DNA from 4 places in the Lysinibacillus sp. FSL R7-0073 genome. Region 1 is predicted to be linked to each of the others. Evidence: riboswitches for the same ligand, from Rfam matches in the RefSeq annotation. Region 1 holds a riboswitch; each other region holds the start of a gene.

Region 1 (7,596 bases):
AGTTGGAGGAGCTATTAATGCTTCCACCAAGTGATGATTATGTATTTGTTAGATTGACGGATGCTACGTCCGTATCTTCACCAATGGAACGTATTCGTACCGTTTTTCCTCATGCCATGCATGTTGAACGTAAGATTATACGACAAGAGAAACCAAGTGAACTTCAAGTAGTAGAAGCTGAAAAGCTAGAAGATATCGATCTATTCCGCTCTTTCTTTACAGATATAATTGGGGTTCAACCAGATGAAGATACCGAGCGTCTGTTTACGGAGATGTTACAGGAATTATTAGATAAGGAGCGAGAAACAGTAAAATGAAGCCATTAAAGTTAACGATTACGGCATTCGGTCCTTATAAAAATACAGAAATAATTGATTTTGAACAGTTAGGGGAACATCGTTTGTTCGCCATCTCTGGCAAAACTGGTGCAGGAAAAACGACGATTTTTGATGCGATTTGTTATGCACTTTATGGGGCAGGCAGTGGTGAGGATCGCCAGGATACGGCTTTACTACGAAGTGGTTTTGCTGATGATGATGTGTATACAGCAGTAGAACTTATTTTTGAAATGCATGGAAGGGTCTATCAGATTTTACGTCAGCCTGGACATATAAAGGAAAAAAATAAAACAGCTACTGGTAAAAAAGTGGAGTTAGCGGAAGTAAAAGAGGGAAAGCTCGATTATAACATTGTCGAAAAGCAGCAAACACTTGAAGTCGATAAAAAGATTCAGGATATTATAGGTCTGACAAAGGATCAATTTAGCCAAATTGTGATGCTACCTCAAGGAGAATTCCGCAAATTATTAACGTCGGATTCTACAAACAAAGAGGTCATATTACGAAAAATCTTCAAAACAGATCGCTTTGGTGTTATGACAAAACTGCTTGATGCGAAACGAAAAGAGGCAGAAAGTGATCTTGAACGTGCCAAGCAATTAAAAGAACATCTACTTGGTCAAATTGTTGGTGCTCTTCCATATCGTTCCTCTCCTTTGTTCAAACAAATTGCTAATAATACGGAAAATATGTTTCAGCTAAAGCAAGCACTGGAAGAGGAGCTTACCTATTATAGAAAATGTTTTGAAGATGAACAGCGCCAGTATGAGGAAGCCTATAACCATCATCAAAAAGAACAGGAGTTTTACCGTTTAGCTAAAACGCTTAATGAACAATTTGAGGAGCAGTCCAAACGTCAAGAACGACTAGAACTGCTGTTAAAGGAGCAAGACAATTACCGTGCAAAGGAACGGGAGATAGCTTTAGCAGAACAAGCGGAGCGTTTACTACTACTTGAACAACAATGTTTGGATTTACGAGCCGAACAAAATTTAAAAGAACAAGCCTATCAACAAGCCAACAGTAGTCAACTACAAACCAAGGAGCTTTTACAAAGAGCCCAAGAAAAATATGAAGCGGAAGAGGCAAAAGAGTCAGAACGTCAACAGCTTTTGCAGCAGGAAATGCAGCTCCAAGCATTGCTTCCTAAGTTCGAGGCTTATGACAGCAATGTACAGCAACTGCAAATTGCTGAGCAATATGTTGAAACGGCTAAACAAGGGGCAGCGGATAACCTAGCGCTAATCGATAAAGAAAGCGCGCAATTAGAGGAGCTTTTACAATCAATTGAGCACTTTGAAAAACAATTGGAACCATATGAAGGTTATTTAGAGCAACTACCAAAACTGCGGGAGCAAGTAGCTTTGCTCATGCAGGTGGAGAAATATACAAAAACGGTAGAGATAGCGAAACAGGATGTTATCGCTACTAAAGCTCATTTTCAGGACAGTAGACAGGAGCTTCAACAATTAGAGCTACGCTGGCTGACAAGCCAAGCAAGCATTTTAGCTCAACAGCTTAAAGAAGGGCAACCTTGTCCGGTTTGTGGGAGTACGACTCATCAACAAACACATAGTGAGCAATTGGAAATTGTTGAGCTTGCTCAGGTGGAAACGTTAAGGAGAAAAGCTTCTTCAGACGAGCGTTTGTATTTGGAAAAAGAGGCATTTTTAACATCCGCACAACAGCTTCAGCAAGAGGCACTGACACAATTAGAAGCATACGCGATGAAGCAACAGGATCAAGCACAAATAATAGCTTCCTTAGAAAAAATGGAACAAGAGATTACTAGCTTAAAGATTATCAATCAACAGTTAGCTCAAACAAGGATTAACCAGAAGGAACAGCGTTTAGCAATAGAGCATTTGCAACATAAACAAGTCAAACTTGAGGAATATTTAACTGAGCAGATGAAGAGCTGGACAAGACTGCAGGCAATTGTAGAAGAACAGCATAAGCAAATGCCAACAACTATTCCAACCTTACAGCAATTAAAACAAACACTTACCGATGTTAGTAAACAGAAAATGGATTTACAAAAATTATGGCAGGAAAGCCAGCATGATTTACATGCCGCAAAGGAAGCTGCCAGTAATGCTAAACTAGCTGTGGAAATCGCCAAACAGAATTTTGAAGAATTAAAGCTCAAAATGAATGACAAGCGTGAGCAGTTTTCAATAAGCATGCAGGAAGCAGGCTTTGTGAACTATGAAGACTATGCAACTGCGAAAAGAAGTGCCGCTCAATTAGAAGAACTTAGGAAGGCATGCAGTGACTACACGTTACATGTTCATACGTTACAAATTCAAATTTCAGAAGGAGAAAAACATCTTCAAGGGAAAGAGGAGCAAGATTTAGCCCTGATGGAGGCAACCTTAGAAAGTCTCCGAATCGCCTATGAGGATGCTTTTAAACAACTTCAACAAATAGATGGATTTGCGAAATCATGTCAAAGCTTTATCAACAAAGTAGAAGAAACAGAGAGAGAGCTTCGTTTACTTGAGAGTGAGGCAGGGCGCGTGAAGGAGCTGTATGGCTTATTAAATGGGCAAAATTCGAAAAAGCTTTCCTTTGAACGATATATTCAAATTAATTATTTAGATCAAATTACAGAGGCAGCCAATATTCGTCTTTATCATTTATCTAATGGCCAATTTGAGCTTAGACGTTCGGACAGGCTTGAAAAGCATGCCAAGCAAAGTGGACTTGGGCTTGATGTATATGACGCTTACACAGATCAATTACGAGATGTCAAAACATTATCCGGTGGTGAAAAGTTCAATGCATCATTAAGCCTTGCCCTGGGAATGGCTGATGTTATTCAAAGCTTCCAAGGTAATATTTATATTGAAACAATGTTTATTGATGAGGGTTTTGGCTCGCTCGATGAAGAATCATTAAATAAAGCAATAGACACATTAATAGATTTACAAGATTCTGGACGAATGATTGGTGTCATCTCTCATGTGCCTGAATTAAAATCAGCGATGCCAGCCGTTTTACATGTCGAAAAAACATTGAATGGATATAGTCAAACATATTTTGAAATAAAATAAAGGAAGGTGTATTTCCGGCTTAAGGAAATACGCCTTCCTTTTATTTTTTTCGAGAATTGACTGTAGAAGTTGTCCCTTTTTTTGCTGCCATCACTTTTTTTACGATCGGTATAACAATAGGCGCTAATTTAACAGCGGTTTTCACTACTTTTGATACTTTCATCAAAAACACAGCTCCTTTTTAATTACTTCTACCTGTTTATTTTAAAAATGAAACATTAGCGGATAACTCGAACAGCTTGAATAATATTCCATATTACGATTCCGAGCGAGACAATTCCGTAAATGGCGAACGAAATGAACCAAATGATCATTACTGTACTATTACTTGAAGTGGGGTCTAAACTAAATGTAGAAAAGACAAAGACAATGAAAAATAAGATACCAAATACAAAAGGAATTAGATGAGACACTAGTGCTCGAATAGAATGTCTTTTGATGTCAGCATCTTTCGTAACGAAGTAAACAATTAATGGTACGATGAAAGGAGCAAAGAAAATACTGAGATAACTAAAGGCAGATAAAATTTTTTGGTTCTCCATAGTTGTACCTCCTTTTTTAATATTTACGCATGGAAAACAGTAAAGTTTCAAAAATTAAGTATGGAAGAGGTTGTAATCATTCCGTGCTTTGCGTACAATGAAAGTGTTCAAATTAAATTCAGATGTAACGACCACAAGGGGAGCTGATGATGTCAGCTGAGACTGGGCACGTAATGCCTTGACTCTTTGAACCTGTAAGCTAACACTTGCGTAGGGATGTGGATAGAAACCGACACTTGTACGATGTGAGGCTCTGTCCTGACATCGTTTTTTCATTCTTAAGAATAAAAAGATGTCAGAGAGAATCAAATCAGCGCATTTCTATTCCTGCTCTTGTATCCTACATCGGAACAAAGGAGAGAATATGTATGGACAAAAAAAGACTATTAATGCTAGTGGAGATTGCAATATTTTCTGCGATTGGCCTTGTGCTCGATCAGGTCTCCTTTAAAGTATGGGCACAAGGTGGCTCTGTTAGTCTTGTCATGGTACCAATTATGTTAATTGCATTTCGTTGGGGCTTAGTAGCTGGCCTAACAACAGGCTTACTTGTAGGTGTTATGCAAACCATGTTTGGAGCTTATATTGTACACTGGCTTCAAGGTTTATTAGATTACGGCGTTGCTTTCACAGTTGTAGGGTTAGCAGCCATTGTACGCAGACCTTTACTTGAAGCAGCAAGTCAACTAAACAAAACAAAAATGGCGCTTTATATTATTGTAGGTACGGTGTTTGCAGGCTTCTTGCGATATGCAGCGCATACTACTGCTGGAGCGGTATTTTTTGCAGAGTATGCCGGCGATCAAAATGCGTGGATCTACTCGATTATTTATAATGGTACCTATATGCTGCCAGCAACAATATTAACAGCCATTGTGGGAGCGTTATTATTCACAGCGGCTCCACAACTAATGCAACGTAAAGCATAATGCCATCCCCTTCATATTGGTGAAGGGGTTTTTTTATGTAGTCACAATAGAATAGCACTTTGCCAAGGAGGCAGGCATACAATATTTAAAGCGTTTAGCGTTATACGCGTAAAAAGTTATGTTATATTAAAGAGTAGATATTAGATGAAAGGGACGTTATACATGATTGTAAAAACGCAAGAAGAAATTGAAGCTTTTAAAAAAATTGGACGTATTTGTGCAGAGATTCGTGAAGCGATGAAGGCTGCTACAAAACCAGGTGTCACAACACTTGAACTAGATGAAATTGCTGGCCGAATGTTTGCTGAGGCAGGTGCCATTTCAGGACCAAAAGGAGAATATGACTTCCCAGGATATACTTGTATTAGTGTCAACGAGGAAGTAGCGCATGGTATCCCAGGTAAACGTGTTATTCAGGAGGGAGATATCGTCAATATCGATGTTTCAGGCTCTTTAGATGGTTACTTTGCCGACACGGGTATTTCATTTGTAGTTGGTGATGGCTATGAAGACAAAGAAAAACTATGCCGTGTTGCCAAAGATGCTTTTGATCGTGCTATGACAAAGGTAAAGGCTGGCTCTAAATTAAATCAAATCGGTAAAGCTGTAGAGCGAGAAGCGAATGCTAATGGCTTAACAGTTATCATGAATTTAACAGGCCATGGTTTAGGTCGTTCTTTACATGATGAGCCAAATCACATTTTAAATTATTATGATGCATGGGACTCTACGATTATGAAAGAGGGCATGGTTCTTGCAGTTGAGCCATTTATCTCAGCAAAAGCAGAGCATATTGTAGAAGCTGGTGATGGTTGGACATTCATTACACCTGATAAGTCTCTTGTTGCTCAAATTGAACATTCAGTAATTGTTACAAAAGAAAAACCAATTATCCTTACTTCATTAGACGAAGAATAGGATTACAAAAAAATCCTGCACACCAAATTACTTTTGGTAGGCAGGATTTTTTTTAATGAATAAAATACCAACTAAGAGTACACCACATAAAAATAACGCAGCTGTTGTTACGAGTAGCTCATCAAAACCATTATGTAAAGCGATTCCTATATAAGCCCATATAAAAACACTTGGATACATGATATCAAAGTGATGAAAGCGGATATGTAGCGCAATGGCTCCACCTAATGTCAGTAAAATAACTGCCCAAAGAGGAGTACTTAGACCAAAACCGTTCCAACCATAAGCTGTTAACGTAAAGCTAATATTTGTGATAAAAATAAATGTCATCCATGCAAAATAAATGGCGAAAGGAATACGCCCCGACAGTGATTTGTCATGAAGTGGATACGTATTGTACAACATAAATAAATACAAGACTAAGAGTAAGGTAATGCCGAGAGAAACAATAAATAATTCATGATGCCATACGTATATCGTTAATGCTTGTAAAATATTTATGCAACTAAAGAGCGCAGACTGTTTCATAGATGTCTTTTTGATGTTCATCACTAACCAATAACCGGTGAATAAATAAATGACAATCCAAATTACATGACTTCCATCAACAGGTGCAAATACCACCGAAAAACGATTAGAAATTTCTAAAAAAGATTGACCGTTAAGTTTCGTGAAAAAGGATGAAAAGGTTAGGATGAGTGAGACAATATAAGAAATTGTCATCAATAAAAATCGAGGCATGCTTTCCTCTCCCTTCGAGTTAGATTGTATAGGGAAAAGACAAATAAGTATAGTACCGTCACTCAATTTATTATAACGGAAATTTCCATCAATGTATCGTGTTGTTTTGCTAATTCTATCTACAATTTACCATCTCAATAGGCATCCATTTATTTCTTTAGTACAATAAGAATATATCCAGATTAAAGGAGTGAAGCTTTATGACGCAAAACATAAAAAATTTAGACCTATCTATTGAACTAGATAAAAAGATGTATAAAAAGAAATTAAAAGTACTCCAATATGAAATGTTAAATGCCCAACAATTTTTATTAAAAAATAAAATAGGTTTAATTTTAGTGTTTGAAGGTATGGATGCGGCTGGTAAAGGAGGAGCGATAAAACGTTTAATTGAACGTGTCGATCCACGTGGCTATGTCGTCCATCCAATTTCAGCTCCACAGCCACATGAATTACGCTATAACTATTTACAGCGGTTCTGGAGAAAGCTACCTCAGCACGGGCAGATCGCTGTTTTCGATCGTTCATGGTATGGTCGTGTATTAGTAGAACGAATTGAAGGATTCGCGACGAAGGACGAATGGTCTCGTGCTTATGAGGAGATTAATAATTTTGAAAAGATTTTAACCGCGGGAGACTACATAATTATTAAGTTTTGGCTACATGTTTCAGATGAAGAGCAATTAAAGCGTTTTAAGGAACGAGAACAAAATCCATATAAATCTTGGAAGTTAACAGACGAAGATTGGCGTAATCGAGAAAAGTCACCGCAATATATTGAGGCTGCCAATGAAATGTTTGAAAAGACCGATAAGAAAAATGCTCCGTGGGTTTTAGTAGCTGGAAACGATAAAAAATATGCGCGTGTGCAGGTGCTACAAGAAACGCTTGCACATATTGAACGCGAGGCACTGAAACGTGGGCTTCATTTAACAAATGTATTGGACAAGGCACATTTAGAGGATGCTGAGTCATCTAGCCTGGACATATTAAATGAGAAAAAGAAGTGAAAAATAAAATGTGAAATGATGGTGCTATGACTTAAGACATAAGCTGTTTTAGTTGTAGCAGC
Region 2 (7,596 bases), 3.9 Mb from region 1:
TTATGACAGAGGAGCAATCTCGTGAGCTACCATACAACCCATTCGATTTAACAAAAGTATGGTATAAAAAAGATTTCCCATTAATTCCTGTAGGTGAGTTTGAGTTAAATAAAAACCCGGACAACTACTTTGCAGAAGTGGAACAAGCTGCATTTGCACCATCTAACATCGTTCCTGGTATTAGCTTCTCACCAGATAAAATGTTACAAGGTCGTATCTTTGCCTATGCGGATGCACAACGCTACCGTTTAGGTGTAAACCACTATATGCTTCCTGTTAACGCACCAAAATGTCCATTCCGTACTTTCCACCGTGATGGCGCTATGCGTTTTGACGGCAACCTTGGTTCAACACTAGGCTATGAACCAAATAGCTATGGTGAATGGGAGCATAATTTAGACCACAAAGAGCCTGAGTTACGCATTGATGGTCATGCAGGAATTCATGATTTCCGTGAAGACGATAATAATTACTTCGAGCAACCAGGTAAACTTTTCCGCCTAATGACTGCGGAAGAACAACAACGTCTATTTGAAAATACGGCTAATGATATGGCTTCTGTTGAAGAATTCATCAAACGTCGTCACATCCTTCACTGCTATTTAGCTGATCCAGCATATGGTGAAGGTGTCGCAAAAGCAATGGGTCTTTCATTAGAAGGTATGGATCTTACAAACCCATATGTAAAACAACCAACAAACGTTTAATATTCCACTTATTATTGATATCCAAATCCAACTTTTACTCCATGTGAATGTATAATTCACATGGAGCTTTTTAGTATTCGTCTAGTTTCAACCGCTCACTTCTATTTGCAAAAGCATAAATTACTTTTATTCATCTCCCCTGTTTAATTGTGGAACCAACATAAAAAAGGCTCGTGTCTAGTAAATCAACACAAGCCTTGTACTATTATTATTGATAGATTTGACTACCTGCCTTTTTAAACTCCGCTGACTTTTCCCTCATACCTTCATGGATGGCCTCTGTTGTATTTAAATCCTTTTCCTTAGCATAATTACGAATATCCTGAGAAATTCTCATGCTACAAAATTTAGGACCGCACATTGAACAAAAATGTGCTGTTTTTGCCCCCTCTGCTGGTAATGTTTCATCGTGATATTCTACTGCACGTTCTGGATCAAGAGAAAGGTTAAATTGATCACGCCAGCGGAACTCGAAACGCGCTTTTGACAGTGCATCATCCCGTTGTTGTGCACCTGGGTGCCCCTTTGCTAAATCTGCAGCATGTGCAGCAATCTTATAAGTAATAACCCCTACTCGAACATCCTCCCGATTAGGTAATCCTAAATGTTCCTTCGGTGTCACATAGCAGAGCATAGCTGTACCAAACCAACCAATCATTGCTGCTCCAATAGCAGATGTAATATGGTCATAACCTGGAGCAATATCTGTTGTCAATGGACCTAAAGTATAGAATGGGGCTTCCTTACAAACCTCTAATTGCTTGTCCATATTCTCTTTAATCAAATGCATTGGAACGTGACCTGGCCCCTCCACCATTACTTGAACATCATGCTTCCATGCAATTTGCGTTAATTCGCCTAATGTTTCCAGCTCCGCAAATTGTGCTTCATCGTTAGCATCCGCGATTGACCCTGGGCGTAAGCCATCTCCTAATGAGAAGGCTACATCATAAGCTTTCATAATTTCACATATTTCCTCAAAATGAGTATAGAGGAAGTTCTCTTGATGATGGTATAAACACCATTGCGCCATAATGGATCCACCCCGAGACACAATGCCTGTTACACGGTTTGCCGTAAGAGGGACATAACGTAAAAGGACACCTGCATGAATAGTGAAATAATCTACCCCTTGCTCCGCTTGTTCAATAAGCGTATCACGGTACACCTCCCATGTTAAATCCTCAGCCACACCATTTACCTTTTCTAATGCCTGATAAATTGGTACTGTCCCAACTGGTACTGCAGCATTTCGAATTATCCATTCTCTCGTTGTATGAATATGTTTGCCAGTTGATAGATCCATAATATTATCAGCACCCCAGCGTGTAGCCCATGTCATTTTTTCCACTTCCTCTGCAATCGAGGATGATACAGCTGAATTCCCAATGTTCGCATTAATCTTCACATGGAAGTTACGACCGATAATCATTGGCTCGGCCTCAGGATGATTAATATTGGCAGGCATAATAGCCCGGCCTGCTGCAATCTCTGAACGTACGAAATCTGGGTCCATATTTTCTCGTATCGCTACAAACTCCATCTCAGGTGTAATAATTCCCCGTCGAGCATAATGAAGCTGCGTGACATTTTTACCCTTTTTTGCACGTAAAGGCTTTCTCACCAATTCCGGGAAGACATTTTCATGGATACGTGGATCATCAGCGCGACTGAAACCATTATCCTCAGGTTTAATTGTACGCCCTCCGTATTCCTCAACATCCCCTCGCTCTTGTATCCAAGCACTTCGTAAAGCAGGTAAGCCCTTTGTAATATCCACGTGGAAGACCGGATCTGTATATGGTCCACTCGTATCATACACCCGAATTGGGGCATTTTCTTCATCCCCAAAGGTACCAGTCGTCGGACTTAATGTAATTTCACGCATTGGTACTAAAATATCAGGACGAGATCCTTCCACATAAACCTTTTTACTTCCTTCAAAGTTAGACATAATCGTAATGTTCTTTGCACTAATTGCTGACATGAGCTACTTCTCTCCCTTAAATGTAGTTTAAACAAGGACCGATTCTAGCTCACCCAGCAAACAAAATAAATAAAGGCCGAATCCAAAAAAATAATTGGATCCGGCCATGAATGTAAAGGGTCTATTGATTGCACGTAATATGCAATAGCTTCTTAACTTTCCCACGCTGGTATGAGCCAGATCAGGTCCAAAGGGTCAAGAAACCTCTATGCGTTTCCCTCTCAGCCTGACTCATCAGACTCCCCTAGTTAATACTATTCAGTTTGATGCTAGTTTAGCAGATATTGCTAAGAGATGGAAGTTATCATTTAAATATTTTTGATTTCTATTAGGTAAACAATACATCAGCAATATAAATTACAATCGTGACCGTTATACAACTCACAATGGTCGAAAATAAAACGGTTTGTGCAGCTGTTGCCGACTCTATATCATATTCTAATGCTAGACTTGAACTGTTGCGGGATGTGGGAAAAGCACTCGCTATAAATAACGATTGTGCCACAACCCCGTCTAAACCGAGCGCATAAATAATGACTAAAGCAACGGCTGGACCGATAATTAATCGCGTCAAGCAGCTGACGAATACTGTTTTATTAAACATCGTTTTAATCTCCAGTTGAGACAATTGGGCGCCTAGCGTAATTAATGCAACGGCAATAAAACCATCTGCTACATGGTCTATAGGTATTTTAATAAACTGCGGAATGCCAATGTCAAAATAATTCATGGCCACACCGATTATTAAAGCGTGTATAATAGGCATTTTTATAAAATCCTTTAAAATTGTCATGCCCGATTTAGTAGAGGAAATTAAATTATATAAACCATACGTATACGTTGTCATGTTTTGGAAGATAACGAGTATAACCTGGATGGCTACACCAATAGGTTGAGTGGCAAAAATCATTTGAGCTACCGGAATACCATAGTTGCCAGAGTTAATGAGTACTACACTATTTTTAAAAACAGCTGCCTCAGTTTTGGCGAGTCCAAGCCCTTTCGCTAAAAAGTGACTGAGTAACATTTGACTACCAATAAAAAGCACAACAAACAATCCAACTTCCCCCAGAACAGACAGTTTTATACTCGTCTCATATAAATTAATAAATACAGCGGCAGGCATAAAACAATATGTAATAAGCTGTGATAATGCTTTTAAGTTAAAGCGAAATTTCTTTTGCAGAATAGCACCTAGTACAAGTAATACTAAAATAGGTGCGACAATTTGAAAGAAAATCATTCCAAGATACACCATATTGAAGTCCCCCTCCCTTTTGATTGTAGTGTCGATAATGTACTAGGTCAATGCTACTTACTTTCATAATTAAAACCGTTGATTTCCACTACTGGAGGGGTGCGCCTTGTTCCAATGATGAAAAGATAAAAAATCACATCAATAAACGAGGAGAACAATGTACAGAATATAAGAATCACCAAAACTCACTCATTTGAGGACTATGAATTCTTGATGAAAAAAATGAAAAGGGAATCGAGCATGAACTTCTCGATTCCTTTTTTCAACAGTATGAGCTGCCTTTAGATTTTAGGCAGCCTTTTTCTCTACGCAAGCTTAAATCTATTAACGACCTCTTGCAGTTCATTAGAGATATCATTCATATTTTGCATAGACTCTGCCACTTTTTGCAATTCTGCTTGTTGGTCCATTGCAGAGGCACTTACTTGCTCAGCAGAGGCCGCTGTTTCCTCTGATATAGCCGAAATACTTTGTATGGACATAATTGCTTGATTTTTATGCTCTAACATAGTAGACAACTGAGTCATTAGTTCATTAATAGAAGTTGCAATTGCACGTGACAAATCACTATTATCTTTAAAGGCCAATTGCGTGCTTTGTACGGACTCATTTTGCGATTGCATTAAATTTGCATTCGATGCAATGACTGCAACTGTTTGTTGAGAATTTTCTAAAATACTTTCTACCGTACTTTTAATAACTTCTGTTTCAGTTTTTGATTGCTCTGCCAACTTTCTTACTTCTTCCGCCACGACAGCAAAACCTTTTCCATGCTCACCAGCACGTGCAGCCTCAATACTTGCATTTAAAGCTAATAGATTAGTTTGCTCCGTAATGCTTTGAATAGAGGCAATAATTTGATTAATATTGGCAATATTAGAAGCTAGTGATTCCATTTGTTGTTGAATACGGCCGTTCATCTCATTCGTCTCTATATTATGTTCATGTAAACTTTGAACCTCTTGCATGCCTTTCTCGGTTGTCACATTTGTCTTGTTGGATAAATCGTCCATTTCATTCGAAAGCGCAGTAATGGCATCTATTTGATCCGATAAATCCATCATGCGATAATTCGTTTCTTCAGTATCCTCTGATTGCTTCGATGCACCCTGTGCAATTTCATTAATGGCTACTGATACCTCTTGACTAGAGGACACGATTTCGTTAAATGCCTCATGTACCTGGTTAGAAGATTGGTTCAATAGAGTTGTTGAGTTTAACACGGCTTTAATAGCACTATTGGTTTTATCCAACATATTATTATAGGCCAATGCGACTGCCCCAATTTCATCTTGTTTAATATATTTATCCTCTACCTTTTGTGTTAAATCGCCTGCTGCTGCTGTTTCAATCGAAGCACGTAAAAACTTGAGTGGCTTTAACTGTTTGTAAATAAATAGTACACTTGCAGCAGTCATCAAGGCTACCATTATAATGGATGCAATAATCGTATATACAAATACATGGTTATAGGTCTCTAAAATTTTTGATTCAGCTAATACGATTTGAACGGTCCAAGTTTCGTCAATGTCCTCTAAAATCATTGGAGCAAACACATTATAGGCTTGATCTTTCAGTTCATTAGACTCTATGTACATACTTGTTAGCTCGCCGTTTTCCATTGTCTTACTTATGCTTGTCCAAGCAGGATCATCTTGCATATTTTGCCCATCCAACTCTTTACCGAAACTGTTAGCTGTTAGTACACCGTTATTTGTAATAATTGCCGCATAGCCGCCTTCTGGAGCAACAGACTTTGTCAGCTCATTTAAATAATCTATAGATACATCCGCCGTCAATACACCAAAAAATTTCCCAGAAGCATTGACTAATGGTACAGAAATTGTTGTCATTAGTACTGTTTGACCGTTTACACTATAGTCATAAGGCTCCGTTAAAACTGTCCGTCCTTCTTCTTTTGGCACCCAGTACCATTGAGAAACATTTTTATCATCTACACCTTCAAGAAGAGTGGTCGTTATTTCATTATCATTTTTGCTTAAGTATGGTCCAAAACGTTTTTTGGAATCTACCAACGTAGCCTCATCATTTGGATTGATAATAAGGGAATTCTGCTCAAAGATAGCTCCTACCCCTAATAAATCAACATTATTAGCTAAATTATTTTCCATTATGTCTAAAACACCTTTGGAAGATAGCGTCTTATTTTTCTCCATACTTTCAACGATTCGTTTCGTTGTTTGTAAAGTTGTATTGGCTTTTTTAAAACGCTCGCTCATAATAGCCGCTGACGATTCAGCCGTTTGCAATGTTCCATACTCTGCATCTTTGACACTTTGCTTTTTTATAATAATCCCCGTTGTCACTGTATAGGATAAAAATAATACTAGAAACAATCCTATTATTAGGGAAGATAGTTTCAATGCAATTCCTCTTGATTTCTTCATCACAAACACCCCCACTTTTATAAATAATCATAATGGATGGAAGGTCGTATCTCAATAAAATATTTAGCGAATAAAGTAGAAATTTACAAAAATATAGATAAAAATACGTGCAAATCAACAATTTTCTCTTAAACTTCAAAAGGGACTTATGACTTAATTAATTTTCACTTCATACACAAGACTTACAACATCAATTCTAAATTATTGAAAATTATGATATATTATCTATTAAATAAAATGATTGGAGTGACTTGTATGACAAATAAAGCGCTATCAACATTAATGGCCACTGCGATTACAGCCACACTAGTATTACCTGTGTCTACTGCACATGCCTCTTCTCTTCTAAATCAATCAAGCTTAAACGAAGCGCAGGTTCAAGTTGCAGCAACAAAAAAAGTGGTAGGTGATGCCGTAACAATTAGAAATATTACAAAGGATACGGTCATTACATCAAATGGTACATTTAAAATCCACAAAGATTTAAAGCCCCTTTTTAATAATTCAAATAAGGTAGCATTAACGAATGCTTTAGCTACGATTGTTGTAAAAAATGGGCAAATTTCAGATGTAACATCATTAACATTAAACAAAGCAGGCACAAATAAAAAATCTGTATATTTTGATGCAGGTGACGCGCAAATCTCGGGTGACCTCACTGTGAATGCAGATTATGTAAAAATTCATAATGTTACGGTTGATGGACAGTTGATCATTACGAACAGAGTGAAAAAAAACATTACACTAGATGACGTTTTCGTGGGCGATACAATTACACTTAAACCGCTTATAACAAAGAAAACAAACTGGCTATATGTTACACTACGGGATATGAAATCATCAAATATTAAATTGGCACGTACGAAGGTGAATGTTTCTTCTGACCAGACACTTTCTAAAATTGATGTTGTTGGTAAAGTTTTGTCTTCTGAAGTGATAGCAAATGTGGAAAAACTGACGATTGATGTGGAAGAGGATTTTAACCTTTACGGCGAGGGTAAAATTGAACAAATCATTGTCAAAGGCGGTTCAAAAGTGGCATTAGATTCGGGTCATCAGGTGAGTAAAGTACAAGTGGACGATAAGAGCGTCTCTGTTATCCTCCCTGTTATTGATAAAAAAGAGCTGAATACACTACTAGCATCCATACCTTACGTACAAGTTTCTATAAATGGATACGATATTTTAACAACAGACAAATGGACAACTCAGACTGATCGTAATATTTTTGATTCT
Region 3 (7,596 bases), 3.2 Mb from region 1:
CTATTAATCGCTTCGTGGCAGATTTCATCGGTGAATCCAATATAGTGCCTGGTGTCATGATTGAAGATTTCAAGGTTGAATTTGCGGGTAAGATTTTCGAATGTGTTGACCAAGGTATGAAACCCAATGAGAAAATTGATATCGTTATACGCCCTGAGGATTTAGAAATGACGACTATTGATAAAGGTAAACTTGTGGTTAAAGTAGATACACAATTATTCCGTGGCGTCCATTATGAGCTATCTACGTATGATAAAGATGGCAATGAATGGCTAGTCCATTCGTTGAAAAAAGCTGAAGTAGGGACAGAAATTGGCTTAGACTTTGATCCAGAGGCGATTCATGTAATGCGCTTAAATGAAACAGAGGAAGAGTTTGATAAACGATTAGAATCGTACGGAGACGACGAAGATGCAAGCTAAAACATCAAAATCAGCGTTATTTCCATATGTTTTATGGATTGCTCTTTTTGTTATCGCGCCTATTGCACTCGTGGTTTATTATTCCCTACTCGATTTACATGGCAATTTCACGCTCGATAATTATAAAGCGTTCTTCACTTCTGTTTATTTAAAAATGACATTAAGCTCGTTTTGGTATGCATTTTTAATTACATTCTTTACATTATTAATTTCATATCCAACTGCTTACTTTTTAACAAAAACGAAACACAAGCAGCTTTGGTTATTGCTTATTATTATTCCTTCATGGATTAATTTATTGTTAAAAACATATGCCTTTATCGGTATCTTTGGTTTATACGGGCCGATCAATGCATTTATCGAAGTGTTTGGCTTTGACCCAAAGCAAATGCTCTTTACAGATATTAGCTTTGTTTTTGTATCCGTGTATATTTTTATTCCGTTTATGATTTTACCGATCTTTAACTCTTTAGATCGTTTAAATCCAACACTTATTTATGCGTCTCGTGATTTAGGCGCATCTGCTTTTACAACATTCCGTCGCGTTGTTTTACCATTGACAATGGATGGTGTTAAATCAGGTATTCAGGTTGTCTTTATCCCTGCTCTATCACTTTTCATGATTACTCGCTTAATTGCAGGAAATCGTGTTATCACCCTTGGTACAGCGATTGAGCAGCAATTCCTTGTGACACAAAATTGGGGAATGGGTTCAACTATTGCCGTGTTCTTAATTTTATTTATGGTAATCATTATGCTTATTACGGGACAAAAAGATAAAGGAGGTCGCGTGCGATGAACAAACTTTCTGCATCAGCCAAAGTCTATTTAACGATTGTTTTTATCGTTCTGTATGCACCCATTCTCTATTTAATCTTTTACTCGTTCAATAGTGGTGGCTCCATGAATAACTTTGAGTCCTTTACTTTAGAGCATTATCAGGCTGTTTTTGAAGATTCAAGGCTACTTGTTATTTTAATTAATACCGTTATCGTAGCATTACTTTCAGCTCTAATTTCTACTATTATTGGAACGTTAGGAGCAATCGGTATTGTAACAGTCAAGGATTCAAAAATGCGTAATACATTATTGTCCTTAAACAATGTTTTAATTGTCAGTCCAGATGTCATCATTGGTGCAAGCTTTTTAATCTTATTTACAATGGTGGGCATTAAATTAGGCTTTGCTTCAGTATTATTAGCACACGTAGCGTTTAGTGTACCAATTGTAGTGTTAATGGTTTTACCTAAATTGTTAGAAATGAATAAATCACTAATTGATGCAGCATTAGATTTAGGAGCAACCAAAAAGGATGTTATGATGCGTGTCATTTTACCATATATTCAGCCAGGTATTTTTGCAGGTTTCTTCCTAGCTCTTACGTATTCCTTAGATGATTTTGCTGTGACATTTTTCGTAACCGGCAATGGCTTCAGTACATTATCGGTAGAAATCTACTCGATGGCTCGCGCGGGAATATCTCTAACAGTTAACGCTATTTCTGGTTTAGTATTCTTTGTAACAGTTATCGTTGTGATTGGCTATTACTTCATTACAAGTCGCACAAGCAAAAGAACGGAGGGACAACAATGAAGTCATTAATTCAAGCGACCATCGCTATACTAGTTGTTTCTGCCCTTTTATTTTATGCTGCTGATGCCTTAAGTGCTGGTGGAGGTAAGAGTGGAAAAGACACTTTAACCATCTTTAACTGGGGAGAGTATATTGATCCTGATCTATTGAAAGAGTTTGAAAAAGAAACAGGTATTCATGTCATTTACGAAACATTTGACTCCAATGAAGCTATGATGACTAAAATACAGCAAGGTGGTACAGCGTACGATATTGCTGTCCCTTCTGAGTATATGATTGAAAAAATGAAGGAAGATAATTTATTGATTCCTTTAGACAAAGCGAAAATCCCGAATTTTAAAAATATAGATCCATACTTTTTAGATTTACCATTCGATGATAACAATCAATATTCAGTTCCTTACTTCTGGGGAACAGTAGGAATTGTTTATAATCCAAAGCTAGTTGGGAACTTAGATTTCTCCTCTTGGGACGATTTATGGGACCCTTCATTAAAAAGAAAAGTATTTTTAGTAGACGGTGCTCGCGAAGTGATTGGAATGGGTTTAAATAGTCTTGGACACTCCTTGAACTCATTGGATAACGATGAACTGCGTGCAGCAACTGACAAGTTGATCACACTTGCGCCAAACGTAAAAGCGATCATTGGGGATGAAATTACGCCATTAATGATCAATAATGAAGCAACAGTGGCCCTCACTTGGTCTGGTCAGGCAGCGGACATGATGTCTGAAAATGAAGAGTTGGACTTTGCTGTTCCTGAAGAGGGTTCCAATTTATGGTTCGATAATATGGTTATTCCAAAAACCTCAAAAAATATTGATGGTGCACATGCCTTTATCAATTTTATGCTAAGCGCTGAATCTGGTGCTCAAAATGCCGATTATGTTGGCTATTCGACGCCTAATATCGCTGCCATGGACTTAATGGACCCAGAAGTAGTTTCTGATGAACGCTATTACCCTTCTGAAGAGCAACGTGATACATTAGAGGTCTACAAAAACTTAGGCCCAGATTACTTAGGTAAATATAATGAACTGTTTTTAGAATTTAAAATGAGTATTCGATAATTTATAAGAGCGAATTGGTCTAAAACCAATTCGCTCTTTTTATGTAAGCATTCATTTGTATTACTATATTTAAAGAGCATTTCTACTAGTAGCCTGTGGTAACATTATTCACTCTTACCCGCGCTATTTCATTTCAATATAGTTGTTTCTAGCAAAAAGCAATTCGTCCTCACTCTACACCCCTAACTATTCTTTTTTATTACACAATGATCTGAAGCCTTCCAAGAAAAAAGCTTTTCTAAAAAACCATTCTAACGATCGAACCAGTTACAGCAATCTCAACTATTAGCCAGCCATAATTCTTTATGATAGACTGTACTATATTTGATTACATAAAGGGGGTTTTTCGATGACCCAGCAGAAGTCCAATAAGGCGGCTTTGTATATTTTAATGTTTAACATGTTTATCGCAATGGGGAGTATTGGAATTATTATTCCTGTAATGCCGGAATATTTAAGAATATTTGGAGCAGCAGGACAAGTTCTAGGCATGCTTATTGCAACGTTCGCCTTGGCACAATTCGTATTTTCTCCAATTGCTGGGAATCTTTCTGACCTGTATGGGCGGAAAAATTTAATTATTTTCGGTCTTATACTAACAGGACTTGCACAAATCGGTTTTGGCCTTTCTACAGATGTTTGGATGCTCTTTTTGGCACGCTTTTTAGGTGGCCTTGGCTCTGCATTTGTTGCACCTCCTATTATGGCTTTTGTAGCAGACGTGACAACTTATAAAGAACGCGGAAAAGGAATGAGTATGTTAGGAGCTGCGATGTCATTCGGCTTTATGATTGGCCCTGGAATTGGTGGTTTCCTCGCAAAGGTTAGCTTACATTTTCCATTTTTCATGGCGGGAGCTGCCGCCATTTTAGCGTCTATTTTATCGTACTTTTTATTACCATCTACAAAGCCAATAACTGCGCAAAATAGACAAAAGCAAGATAATCTGGTGAAACAGATGGCTCGCTCTGTACATATGCCTTATTTTGTTATGTTAATTATTATGATGGTATTCTCATTTGGGATTGCTAACTTCCAAACAACCTTATCACTATTTGTGACAGAAAAATTTAATTACTCACCTGGCGATATTGCCACCATTCTAGTGGTTGGTGGAGCATTTGGGGTAATTGTACAGATGTTTATCATAACGCCACTCTTTAAACGCTTTGGTGAAATGAAAGTAGTTTTGGTCAATTTATTTATTGCTTCCGTTGCTATTTTCTTAATATTATTTGTTTCAGGTTTTGCACTAATATTAGTTGTAGCAACCATCTTCTCTACGGCAACAACGTTAATTCGTCCAGCTGTTAATACACTCATCTCCAAACTTGCTGGAACAGAGCAAGGGTTTGCAGCCGGCTTGAATAATGCCTATATGAGCCTTGGAAATATGATCGGACCCGCTTTGGCTGGTTTCTTATTTGACTGGAATATGAACAGTCCTTATATTTTTGGTGCAATTATCTTATTAGCTTGCTTCTTCCTTGCCCTAATTTGGACATTGAAAAAGGCGCCACAGCTTATGCATCCAGATTCACACTAATCGTCAAAGCTTATTGACTATTGATTGTAGTATGTTACACTTCTAAAAAATAGAAAAATACTTACCACTAGGGGAGTCTTTTAAAGGCTGAGACGTATATGGTTATATACGGACCCTTCGAACCTGATCTAGTTCATGCTAGCGGAGGGAAGTGGCGCTTCTTGCTATTTTCAGTGTATAAGCAAGGCCGCTTCCTGTCGTTTGAAGGAAGCGGCTTTTTTCATGTTTCTAGTGGCTAAAACGAAAAGGAGCGCACTATCATGTCTATTCGTAAATTAACAATTATGGCTTTATTAGTAGCGATTGCCGTTGCAGGTTCTACGTTTATCTCCATTCCAACTGGGATTGCTCGTGCCTACCCTGTGCAGCATGCTATTAACGTAGTAGGAGCCATTATACTTGGACCCGTACCTACAGTGGTAGTTGCCTTTATTACGGCTATCATTCGTATCCTTACAGGAACAGGCTCTCTCTTAGCCATTCCTGGTAGTATTATTGGTGCATTATGCGCGGGGCTTGCCTATAAATATAGCAGTAAAATGTGGTTAGCTGGTGTGGGTGAAGTGATTGGCACGGGTCTTCTCGCATCGCTTGTAGCAGTTCCCTATGCAATGTTACTTATGGGTACATCCGTAGCGGCCTTATTTTTCATGCCCGCCTTTTTAATATCAAGTACAACTGGAGCAATCTTAGGTATTGTAATAGCTAGCAGTTTGCGTAAAACGGTGCTAGAAAAATATTTTAATCCCACTCTCTTTATTAAATAATGTCGTTGGTATTTCTTAGAGGATTTCTCTCTCCATGTATATACAAAAAGCAGTGCGAAATAATTCGCACTGCTTTCATCTAAATTAAATTATTGACGTTTTTTCATACCCTTTAATAATTGTGCCACATTCGTGTCTTCTGCCTGTACGGAGTGATTCTCTACAAGTTGCTCCTTTTTCTTCGGCTTCGTTAGGAAATTCCAGCCAAAGCGTCTTATTGTAATATCAATAAAGAATAAGAGCATACCTACAAGGAGAAGCCATGTCGCAATGTTTTGACGATCCGCCCCTTGCTTTATAAAGTCACGGAACACTTCTTGTGGTTCTTTTAAAACAGCACCACCAGTTTGTTCGGTTAATTCTTCTATTAATTTATCATTAGCAGGAAGAAGTTCATACTCAGCACTATAGGGAACACTTAATCCTGCCTGATAAATCGTTTCCTTTTCATCAGCGATACGGAAGAAGATTAATCCCGGCTCAGCTTGTACTACAGCTCGCACCTGAGAAGCTGATATAGTTTCAAGCTGTGTGTCTAGCTCTTCACCCGCTTCATTAACCGCAACAATATCTAAAAATGCTGCTTCATTTGTAGGATCTGTAATCATAAAGGATCCATCTGATTCTACTCTTACATCATAGGCAACATCATTATAACTTGGGAGCATTTGTGAAATAAGCGTTTGCCAAAATGTGCCCCAGTCCTGCCATCTTGCCCAGTCGCCTGCCCACTTTCCTGTTGAATCAGAAGTAAACGCAAATGTTTTGCCAAGACCATATTGCCATTGTGCTAACACCGGATCTTCCTTTTCGCTTTCAGCCACGACGGTAGCACCCTGCTTTGCAGTTGTTCCGATATAAGCATTCATTTGTGGAACGCCATTGGCAAATAGCGTATTCCATCCCCCAGCATTATAGAGTATTGGATAGAATGGATTATCCTCAATGTACGTACGAGAAATCATAGCTGTTTCACGAGATAAAATGGAAGGAATAGTTTGCTCATCGATAACATTGTAGAAGCGTCCGCTTCCCATCTCACTCAGAGCTTCCAATAAGTTAGCATCCGCATCTTGACCAATAGCCACTGTCGATAAGGTTATTCCGTTATCTTTTCCTTGTTCAATTAAATCTTCATAATTTCCTGGCTGTGATTGTCCATCCGTTAAAAGAATAATATGCTTACGTTGCAGTTTTATATCTGCTAGGTTTTCATATGCTTTTGCAAGTGAACCATAGATTTCTGTTCCGCCTCCTGGTGTAACAGATAAAATGGTATCCACTGCCTCTTCTTTATTGTTCAAAGGTCCAGTCTCTATAATTTCCCAAGGGCGATCATCAAATGCTATAAATCCTAATGTGTCTTCATCACGAAGCATTTCAACTGAACGTGCTGCCGCTTCCTTTGCAAGTTCTAGCTTGGATCCTGACATACTGCCAGAGCGATCTAGTACAATAACAAGTCCTAGTGAAGGTAATTGTTCTTTCCCCTTAATCTCCATTTCAACAGGTAGTAATGTTTCGATTGGCGTTTTAAAATAACCACCTAAACCAAAGCTATTTTCTCCACCGACCATTGCAAAACCAACACCAAAGTTTTTGACTGCTTGCTCTATCACACTCATTTTCGCCTCACCGACTAAATGTCCTGGTACATTATCAAAAATAATGGCATTATATTGCAAATAACTGGAGAGCTCATTTGGTAAACTTTCAGGTGACTTTACATCATAGGCTATTGATTGCTGGCCAAGTGCCGCCGCGATAGGTGAAGCTGTCTCATAGCCATTCACAATAAGTAAATGTGGTTCGCTTTGTACCATTGTGACACTTGTTAATTTATTGTTTTCAAATATTGCGTCTTGTCCTACTTGAACAACGGCTTCATATTTCACCAGCCCTTCACCAGTCGCCGCGTGTTTATAGGTAAACATATTCGTTCCTTCGGCTAGCTCAACTGCCTCACGATAAATTAGTTCATCATTTTCATATAATAATAGCTCGCCTTGACCAGCTGAAGTTGCATGCACTTCTGTTATCAGTTGTTGCTGTTCACCTACATAGGCCACTTGTGGAGACACAAAGCTTTTTAATGAAACATCATTCACAACAGGTTGACTGAAAGGCACAACATCTACACTAATATTGGAGCCTTTAAACTTCGTGGCGAAATCTAAAGCATTTCCCTTTGTCTCATT
Region 4 (7,596 bases), 1.5 Mb from region 1:
AGAAAATACATGTGTCACTTGCAAAATTAGTTTAAAGTCGATAAAAGTTTGTCGTATTCTGAGTGATAATTTGAGCCGCTTCTTGTATAGACAATCCTTTGATGGCTGCAATCACCTCAATCGTTGAATGCATCATCCACGGAGACGTAGGTTTATTTGTAAATGGTCCTTCAAACGGCCATGGACCATCTGTTTCTACCATCATCAATTCGATCGGGTAGATTTGAATTAACTGCTGAATTTCCTCTTCATACAATGCATCAGGCGTAATGGAGATAAAATAACCTTGCTGAATCATGCGTTTCACAACTACCTCGTCCCCTTTAAACCAATGGAAATGTGCCTGACGAAGCTGATGCTTTTCTAGTAAATCGCACACGACGGTAGCGTCTTCATACACAGCATGCAAAACAATCGGTTTGTCCAGCTCCTTAGCCAATACGATAAATCGTTCCAATAAAGCCTCATACGGACGAGCATCCAAAGCTTGTTCTTGCCTTAAATAATAGGGTAAACCGACCTCACCGACTGCTATCATCTCATCACTATGGGAGCGAATCCAATCAAATAAAGCTTTCTCTTCTATTTCACTCGGTAAAGGCTGTTCAGGATGGAAACCAAAAGCCGCCTTCACCTTGGGATAGACCTTCGCTAAATTCAACGTATTTTGACAGGAAGTCAGCTGCATACTCACCGCAATTAATGCCTCTACTTCTTCCAATAAAGAAGGTATTTCCACGTCCTTATACTGATCTAAATGAATATGTGCATCAATCAACATTCAGATCCCCCTTTTCTTCCTGTAAATACATGAATAATTGTTGCTTCAAGGCTGTGAATGTGGCCGAATGACGAATTTCTTCTTTGCGGGGACGTTCAAACGGCACAATGATTTCTTTTTTCACCGTTGCAGGCCGTTTTGATAAAACAAGTATACGATCTGCTAAAAAGAGTGCCTCTTCAATACTATGTGTGACAAATAAGATGGATTTTCGATACTCTTCCCAAATGGACAGTAGCCATGCCTGCATTTCCAGTCTTGTAAATTCATCGAGCGCAGAAAATGGTTCATCTAGACATAAAATAGGTTTATCACTGACAATGGCACGGATAAAAGATACACGTTGTTGCATCCCTCCAGATAGCTCGTTTGGATAAGCATGACTAAAGGAAGCAAGTCCTACCTTTTCTAGCCACCCCTTTGCACGCTCAACATTAGGCTTTTGCTGCAATTCCTCGACAATTGTTACATTCTCTAAAATGGTACGCCAGGGCAATAAACAAGGCTGCTGTGGCATATAGCCAATTGCTCCTCTTTTTCGCTGGATATCCTCTCCATTTAATAAAATTTCCCCTTGATCAACCGGGGAGACCCCACCAATTAATTGAAAAAGGGTACTTTTACCACTGCCTGATGGTCCTACAATGGCCACAAACTCACCATCCTTGACATCGAAGGAAACATGGTCAAGAACATGTAGACTGTTAAAGGACTTAGCGATGTTTTGTATGCTGAGCATGATAACCTCTCCCCTTTACCATTAATTTTTCAAGCAAACGAATACTACTAAACAGCAATAAGCTTAACAAGACAATCGCAAAAATTGCGACAAACACTCGATCTGTACGGAAGGAGGATTGTGCTAAGGTCATGTATACACCAATTCCCTTTTTCGCACCAAGCCACTCCGCAATGACTGCCCCCATTACGCTATAAGTAGCAGCAATTTTTACGCCCGAGAAAATTGCTGGGTAGGCATGTGGCCATTCTAATTTCCAAAACGTTTGGGCCTTCGTTGCACCAATCATATCAAAGTAATGCTTTAACTCGGGTGCTGTTTGACGAAAACCGTCCATTGCCGCAATGACAATAGGGAAAAAGCACACTAGACAAATAATAATGAGCTTTGGTAATAAGCCAAAGCCAAACCAAATAATAAGGAGCGGTGCTAACACAAGAATGGGTATGTTTTGCGACATAATGAGAATCGGATAAAATAATGACCGAATGAAAGCAAAACGATGCAAAACAATTGCCACTGTTAGACCACAGCCCACCCCAATAGCAAGTCCTAATAAAGCTAATTGCACGGTAGCCAGAGCATGTGGCAGGAATGTCTGATACGATTGAAAGCCTTCTTCTACAATTATGCTTGGTGCTGGAAGGAGCCAAGGAGGAACATCAGCGATATGCACAACAAGCTCCCATATGAATAAGAGGAAGGCGATAAAAATTATCGTCCTTCCCTTTTGTAATGCCCGTTTCATGACTGATATTTCTCCGTTAATGTAGCCATTGTAATCCCATTTTGTTGATATAAAATTTTTACTTGTGTAATGACATTAATGGCTCCTAGCTCGACCATCTTAACATTCATTTTTTCAATGATTTGAAGAAGCGTTGTAAGCTCACCTTCCATTGTTGTTTCAAGGGGATGAACCTCATATTTCACACCAGATGCATCAATAACTGCAATGGCCGCATCTACATAAGGAATTACATCCTCATACTTCTCTGTCTTCGGAATGATTTGGACACTGATTAATGAATTTGCCATGTTAATTGGCCTCCTTTTTCGGTAAGAACTCATTCGTAAACGCCTGTTTAGCATCAAATTCGCCTTCTAATACTTTGTTACTCGACATCCATTTAGCATAGTTTTCCCATACAGATAGCTTTTGCTCACCCCATTGTTTAGCGTCATCCTGATACTTATCAGCCAACCACTCTTGGCTTTTATGCACTAACTCTTTATCTAAGTCCGGTGCCGCTTCTAGTAAAATATCAGCAGTTTCATTCGGATACTCGATTGCATATTCATAGCCCTTCGATGCAGCCGCAACAAAAGCTTTGACGATGTCTGGATTGTTTTGAATCATCTTTTCATTAGTTGCTAAAACAGGTGTATAGTAATCTAACTGATCACTGTAGTCCGTTAAATACAGCATATTAATCTTTTCCCCACGAAGCTCTGCCTCAATCCCTGTCCAAGCATAATAAATCCAAGCAAAATCGATATCTTTTTTCATCATTGTGAAGAAATCTAAATCTCCTGCATTGACAATATCTAATTTATTACTATCAGCGTTTTCTTTTTGCATTAATGATTGTAATACGGCTTGTTCGAGTGGTGCTCCCCACCCACCATACGTTTTTCCTTCAAAGTCCTTTGGAGATGTAATACCCTTTGATGCTACAGAAGCAAATCCAGATGTATTATGCTGAATGATGGCCGCTATTGAGACAAGTGGCACATCCTGAACACGAGCCTGTGTAATGCCCTCCTGATAGCTCACGCCAAATTCTGCCTTACCTGAAGCTACGAGCTGATCGGCTCCTGCCTCTCCTGGCATAATAATATCAACATCTAAGCCCTGTTCTTCAAAATAACCAAGCTTTTTCGCAACATACAATCCTGTATGATTCGTATTCGGTGTCCAATCGAGAACCACTGACACCTTTTTCTTTGTATCAGCAGTTTGCTTGTCCTCCTTGTCGCTACAGCCTACTAACGTCAATAGCGCAGCTAATAGGATAAATAACCATTTTTTCATGCTAGTTCCTCCCAGTTTGTAATATGAAAGTGTTCATGAATGAATGTTTCACCAGAAGAAAGCGTAATATACAGTTAGTAGATATTGCTTGGAAAACAAAAAAACGCCTAGGATTCCTCCCAGACGTATTGCAATCAATCTCCAAAACTTTTGCTTTTTTGAATAGATGTTCCCTACGCTGGTACGAGCCAAATCAGGTTCAAAGGGTCAGTGTCTATCGGACACAATCTCAGCTAGCCATAACTAGCCCCCCTACATTCTTTCGCTATGAACTTTTCGTTGATTATTATACCCATAGTTGATCTAAAATGACAAGATGCTATTTTTGGATAGTTGTTCCACTCAAACAAATAGCCCAGCTCTCCTATATAGAGACTGGGCATATTTTTAGCTTGGTTTTTGTTCTTTTTTGGCCGTTAAGACATGTGAAATGGCTCCATCTGTTGCAATATCCACTTTAAATGAACCATTAGAATGGCGATCAGCACGCGTCAATGTTTGAACATCAATAAACTCTTGGACGCCTTTTTCAGTTTCGATCACAACCTGCTCATCGTCTGTTGCTTGAATAACAGCGACAATTCGGTGAGGATTTGCTTTTAATTCTGTCAGGACTTTAAGACCACGTTTGGCACGACTTGCTACTTCTACCTCTGCGACATTCATTTTCTTAACAGCCCCTCGTTGTGTCACAATAACGACATATTGTGTTTCATCTGGCTGTAGAACATTGACCCCTACTAATGCTTCTCCATCTTTTAGCGTAATACCTTTAACGCCGCCCGTTTTCACACCAGTAACCGGCAATTCCTCGATAGGGAATCGAATTGCATACGCCGTATCAGTTGTTAAGAGCAGTTCCACATCATCCGTCATAAACGATGCATAAATCATGGCATCGCCCGCTTTAACATTCATTGTTTTAATCGGCTTCGAGTAACGCGTCACTGCATAATCTGCAAGTGGTGAACGTTTAATTTGACCATCTTTCGTAGCAGTTAAAATATACGTATTTGGCTGTTCAAATGTTTCAAAACCATAGACCGCAATAATTGATTCATCTTCACTTGTTGGCACAATACTAGAAATATGCTGACCAAGGTCCTTCCAACGAATATCAGGCAGTTCGTGGACTGGCTGATAAATATAATTCCCTCTATTTGTAAATAACAATAAATTATGTTGCGTATTTAAGTTTGCTTCATACAATAAGTAATCGGAATCCTTCATCGCAAAATCTTGACCATTGGAAGCGGCATGAGATCGTGTAGATGTACGTTTAATATAGCCGTCTTTCGTGACAGTCACCACAACCTCTTCACTTGGAACAAGGACATCTAATGTAATTTTAATTTCTTCTATTTCTTGTTCAATTTTCGAGCGACGTGGCTCAGTGAAGCGTTTTTTAATATCTAGTAATTCTTGTTTAATGACGCGTACAAGCTTGGCCTCGCTTTGTAAAATTCCTTCCAGCTTGGCAATCAATTTATTTAAGTCATCCTGTTCTTGGCGGAGCTCTGTAATATCGGTATTCGTTAAACGATATAATTGCAGGCTCACAATCGCCTCTGCTTGTACCTCGGTAAAATCGAACTTTGCTTGTAAATTGAGCTTGGCATCCTTCTTATCGTTAGAAGAACGGATCGTAGCAATGACTTCATCTAAAATTGATAGTGCTTTAATTAAGCCCTCCACGATATGGAAACGATCCTTTGCCTTTTGTAAATCATATATAGAACGATTTGTGACCACTTCTTTTTGGTGAGTAATATAGGCATCCAGCAATAGTGGCAATGTCATCATCGTTGGGCGACGATTATGAATCGCAATCATATTAAAATTGTAAGCTACTTGTAAATCTGTTGTTTTAAATAAGTACTGTAAAATCCCTTGTCCAGGAACATCCTTTTTCAGCTCGATTACGACACGTAACCCTGTACGGTCAGATTCATCACGAATTTCAGCAATTCCTTCAAGGCGTTTATCTACGCGCTGCTCATCAATTTTTTTGACAAGATTGGCTTTATTCACATCGTATGGTAATTCGGTAACAACGATTTGTTCTTTGCCACCCTTGATAGGTTCCACCACAGCCTGTGCACGGACAATAATTTTACCGCGCCCAGTTTCATATGCCTTTTTAATGCCGTCCACACCTTGAATAATACCGCCAGTTGGGAAATCAGGACCTTTGATGACTGTCATCAATTCATCCACTGTCGCAGTAGGCTTGTCTAAGCGCATTAATACAGCATCCAGCACTTCATCTAATGCATGAGGTGGAATATCGGTTGCATAGCCCGCAGATATCCCTGTAGAGCCGTTTACTAGTAAATTAGGGAAACGTGCTGGTAAAACAGTTGGTTCCATATCCTGATCATCGAAGTTTGGCACGAATTCAACCGTTTTCTTCCCGATATCTCGTAACATTTCACCAGCAATCGCAGATAGTCTTGCCTCGGTATAACGCATGGCAGCTGGTGGATCTCCATCAACCGAACCGTTATTCCCATGCATCTCAATAAGCATATGACGAGCTTTCCAGTCCTGACTCATACGTACCATCGCCTCATAGACAGAGCTATCTCCGTGCGGATGGTAATTACCGATTACATTACCGACTGTTTTAGCCGATTTACGGAAAGGTTTTTCATGTGTATTACCTTCTGTAAACATCGCATATAAAATACGGCGCTGTACTGGTTTAAGACCGTCACGTGCATCTGGCAACGCGCGGTCTTGAATAATATATTTACTATAGCGACCAAAACGGTCACCCATTACTTCTTCTAAAGGTAAATCTTGAAATATTTCTGTACTACTCATGCTTGGCCCTCCTCTTGTTGGATGAATTCATTTTCTAAAATGTTGGCATCATCCTCCATACCGAAGTCTACATTGGCTTCGATCCATTTACGACGTGGCTCTACTTTATCGCCCATTAACGTCGTGACACGTCTCTCTGCACGTGCACCATCCTCAATTGTGACACGAATTAATGTCCGTGTGTCAGGGTTCATTGTTGTATCCCAAAGCTGGTCTGCATTCATCTCACCAAGACCTTTATAGCGCTGTAATATGTAACCCTTTCCAACTTGTTTGATGGCCTTTTGTAAATCTTTTTCCGTCCAAGCATATTCAATCACTTCTTTTTTGCCAGTCCCTTTAGAAACCTTATAAAGTGGCGGTAACGCAATAAAGACTTTACCAGCCTCAATGAGCGGACGCATATAACGGTAGAAGAACGTTAATAGCAATACTTGAATATGAGCGCCATCCGTATCAGCATCGGTCATAATGACTACTTTATTGTAGGCTGAATCCTCTACAGCAAAATCTGTACCAACACCTGCACCAATCGCATGAATAATCGTTGAAATTTCTTCGTTTTTCATAATATCCTGGAGCTTGGCTTTTTCCGTGTTAATAACTTTCCCGCGCAGTGGTAATATCGCCTGGAATGTACGATCGCGACCTTGTTTTGCAGAACCACCCGCTGAATCACCTTCGACTAAATATAATTCATTTTTCGCTGCATTACGTGACTGTGCAGGCGTTAATTTCCCTGACAGAATCGTACTACCCTTTTTATTTTTCTTACCATTTCGAGCATCCTCACGAGCTTTACGAGCCGCTTCACGTACTTGCTGCGCACGAATCGCTTTACGCACAAGAGACGCTGACAATTCAGCATTTTCCTCTAGCACATATAAAATTTGCTCAGACACCACACTATCTACTGCTGAACGAGCCTCACTTGTACCAAGCTTGCCCTTTGTTTGTCCTTCAAATTGTAATAAGTGCTCCGGAATACGGACTGACACGATAGCCGCTAAGCCCTCTCGAATATCCGTTCCTTCCAAGTTTTTATCCTTGTCCTTTAATAAGCCAATTTTTCTTGCGTATTCATTAAAGACACGCGTCAAGGCTGCTTTTGCACCTGTTTCATGTGTACCGCCATCCCGAGTACGTACGTTATTCACAAACGACAAAATCGTTTCTGAATAGCCATCGTTATATTGGAAGGCAAACTCTACTTCA

The links. Region 1 has a riboswitch for thiamine pyrophosphate ahead of thiT (energy-coupled thiamine transporter ThiT). Riboswitches for the same ligand answer to the same signal wherever they lie in the genome.
Region 2: it holds a riboswitch for thiamine pyrophosphate, as region 1 does, so the genes downstream of both, thiC (phosphomethylpyrimidine synthase ThiC) here and thiT (energy-coupled thiamine transporter ThiT) in region 1, are expected to answer to the same signal.
Region 3: it holds a riboswitch for thiamine pyrophosphate, as region 1 does, so the genes downstream of both, thiW (energy coupling factor transporter S component ThiW) here and thiT (energy-coupled thiamine transporter ThiT) in region 1, are expected to answer to the same signal.
Region 4: it holds a riboswitch for thiamine pyrophosphate, as region 1 does, so the genes downstream of both, MKY88_RS12545 (ABC transporter substrate-binding protein) here and thiT (energy-coupled thiamine transporter ThiT) in region 1, are expected to answer to the same signal.

Annotation. Positions count from the first base shown of each region.
Region 1 is NZ_JBBPAS010000001.1:4,081,639-4,089,234, reverse strand. It holds gene MKY88_RS20625 (exonuclease SbcCD subunit D) at 1-317, shown strand, start outside; gene MKY88_RS20620 (SMC family ATPase) at 314-3,394, shown strand; gene MKY88_RS20615 (hypothetical protein) at 3,435-3,560, opposite strand; gene MKY88_RS20610 (DUF4870 domain-containing protein) at 3,613-3,936, opposite strand; TPP riboswitch at 4,063-4,170, shown strand; gene thiT (energy-coupled thiamine transporter ThiT) at 4,305-4,865, shown strand; gene map (type I methionyl aminopeptidase) at 5,028-5,783, shown strand; gene MKY88_RS20595 (hypothetical protein) at 5,811-6,524, opposite strand; gene MKY88_RS20590 (polyphosphate kinase 2 family protein) at 6,725-7,534, shown strand.
Region 2 is NZ_JBBPAS010000001.1:228,792-236,387, reverse strand. It holds gene MKY88_RS01125 (catalase) at 1-707, shown strand, start outside; gene thiC (phosphomethylpyrimidine synthase ThiC) at 916-2,694, opposite strand; TPP riboswitch at 2,836-2,950, opposite strand; gene MKY88_RS01115 (AEC family transporter) at 3,023-3,952, opposite strand; gene MKY88_RS01110 (methyl-accepting chemotaxis protein) at 4,258-6,360, opposite strand; gene MKY88_RS01105 (S-layer protein) at 6,616-7,596, shown strand, end outside.
Region 3 is NZ_JBBPAS010000001.1:915,682-923,277, reverse strand. It holds gene MKY88_RS04325 (ABC transporter ATP-binding protein) at 1-422, shown strand, start outside; gene MKY88_RS04320 (ABC transporter permease) at 412-1,221, shown strand; gene MKY88_RS04315 (ABC transporter permease) at 1,218-2,015, shown strand; gene MKY88_RS04310 (ABC transporter substrate-binding protein) at 2,012-3,085, shown strand; gene MKY88_RS04305 (MFS transporter) at 3,435-4,631, shown strand; TPP riboswitch at 4,691-4,798, shown strand; gene thiW (energy coupling factor transporter S component ThiW) at 4,892-5,398, shown strand; gene MKY88_RS04295 (VWA domain-containing protein) at 5,488-7,596, opposite strand, start outside.
Region 4 is NZ_JBBPAS010000001.1:2,536,607-2,544,202, forward strand. It holds gene MKY88_RS12525 (TatD family hydrolase) at 32-781, opposite strand; gene MKY88_RS12530 (ABC transporter ATP-binding protein) at 771-1,520, opposite strand; gene MKY88_RS12535 (ABC transporter permease) at 1,495-2,268, opposite strand; gene MKY88_RS12540 (thiamine-binding protein) at 2,265-2,558, opposite strand; gene MKY88_RS12545 (ABC transporter substrate-binding protein) at 2,560-3,555, opposite strand; TPP riboswitch at 3,709-3,819, opposite strand; gene parC (DNA topoisomerase IV subunit A) at 3,943-6,381, opposite strand; gene parE (DNA topoisomerase IV subunit B) at 6,378-7,596, opposite strand, start outside.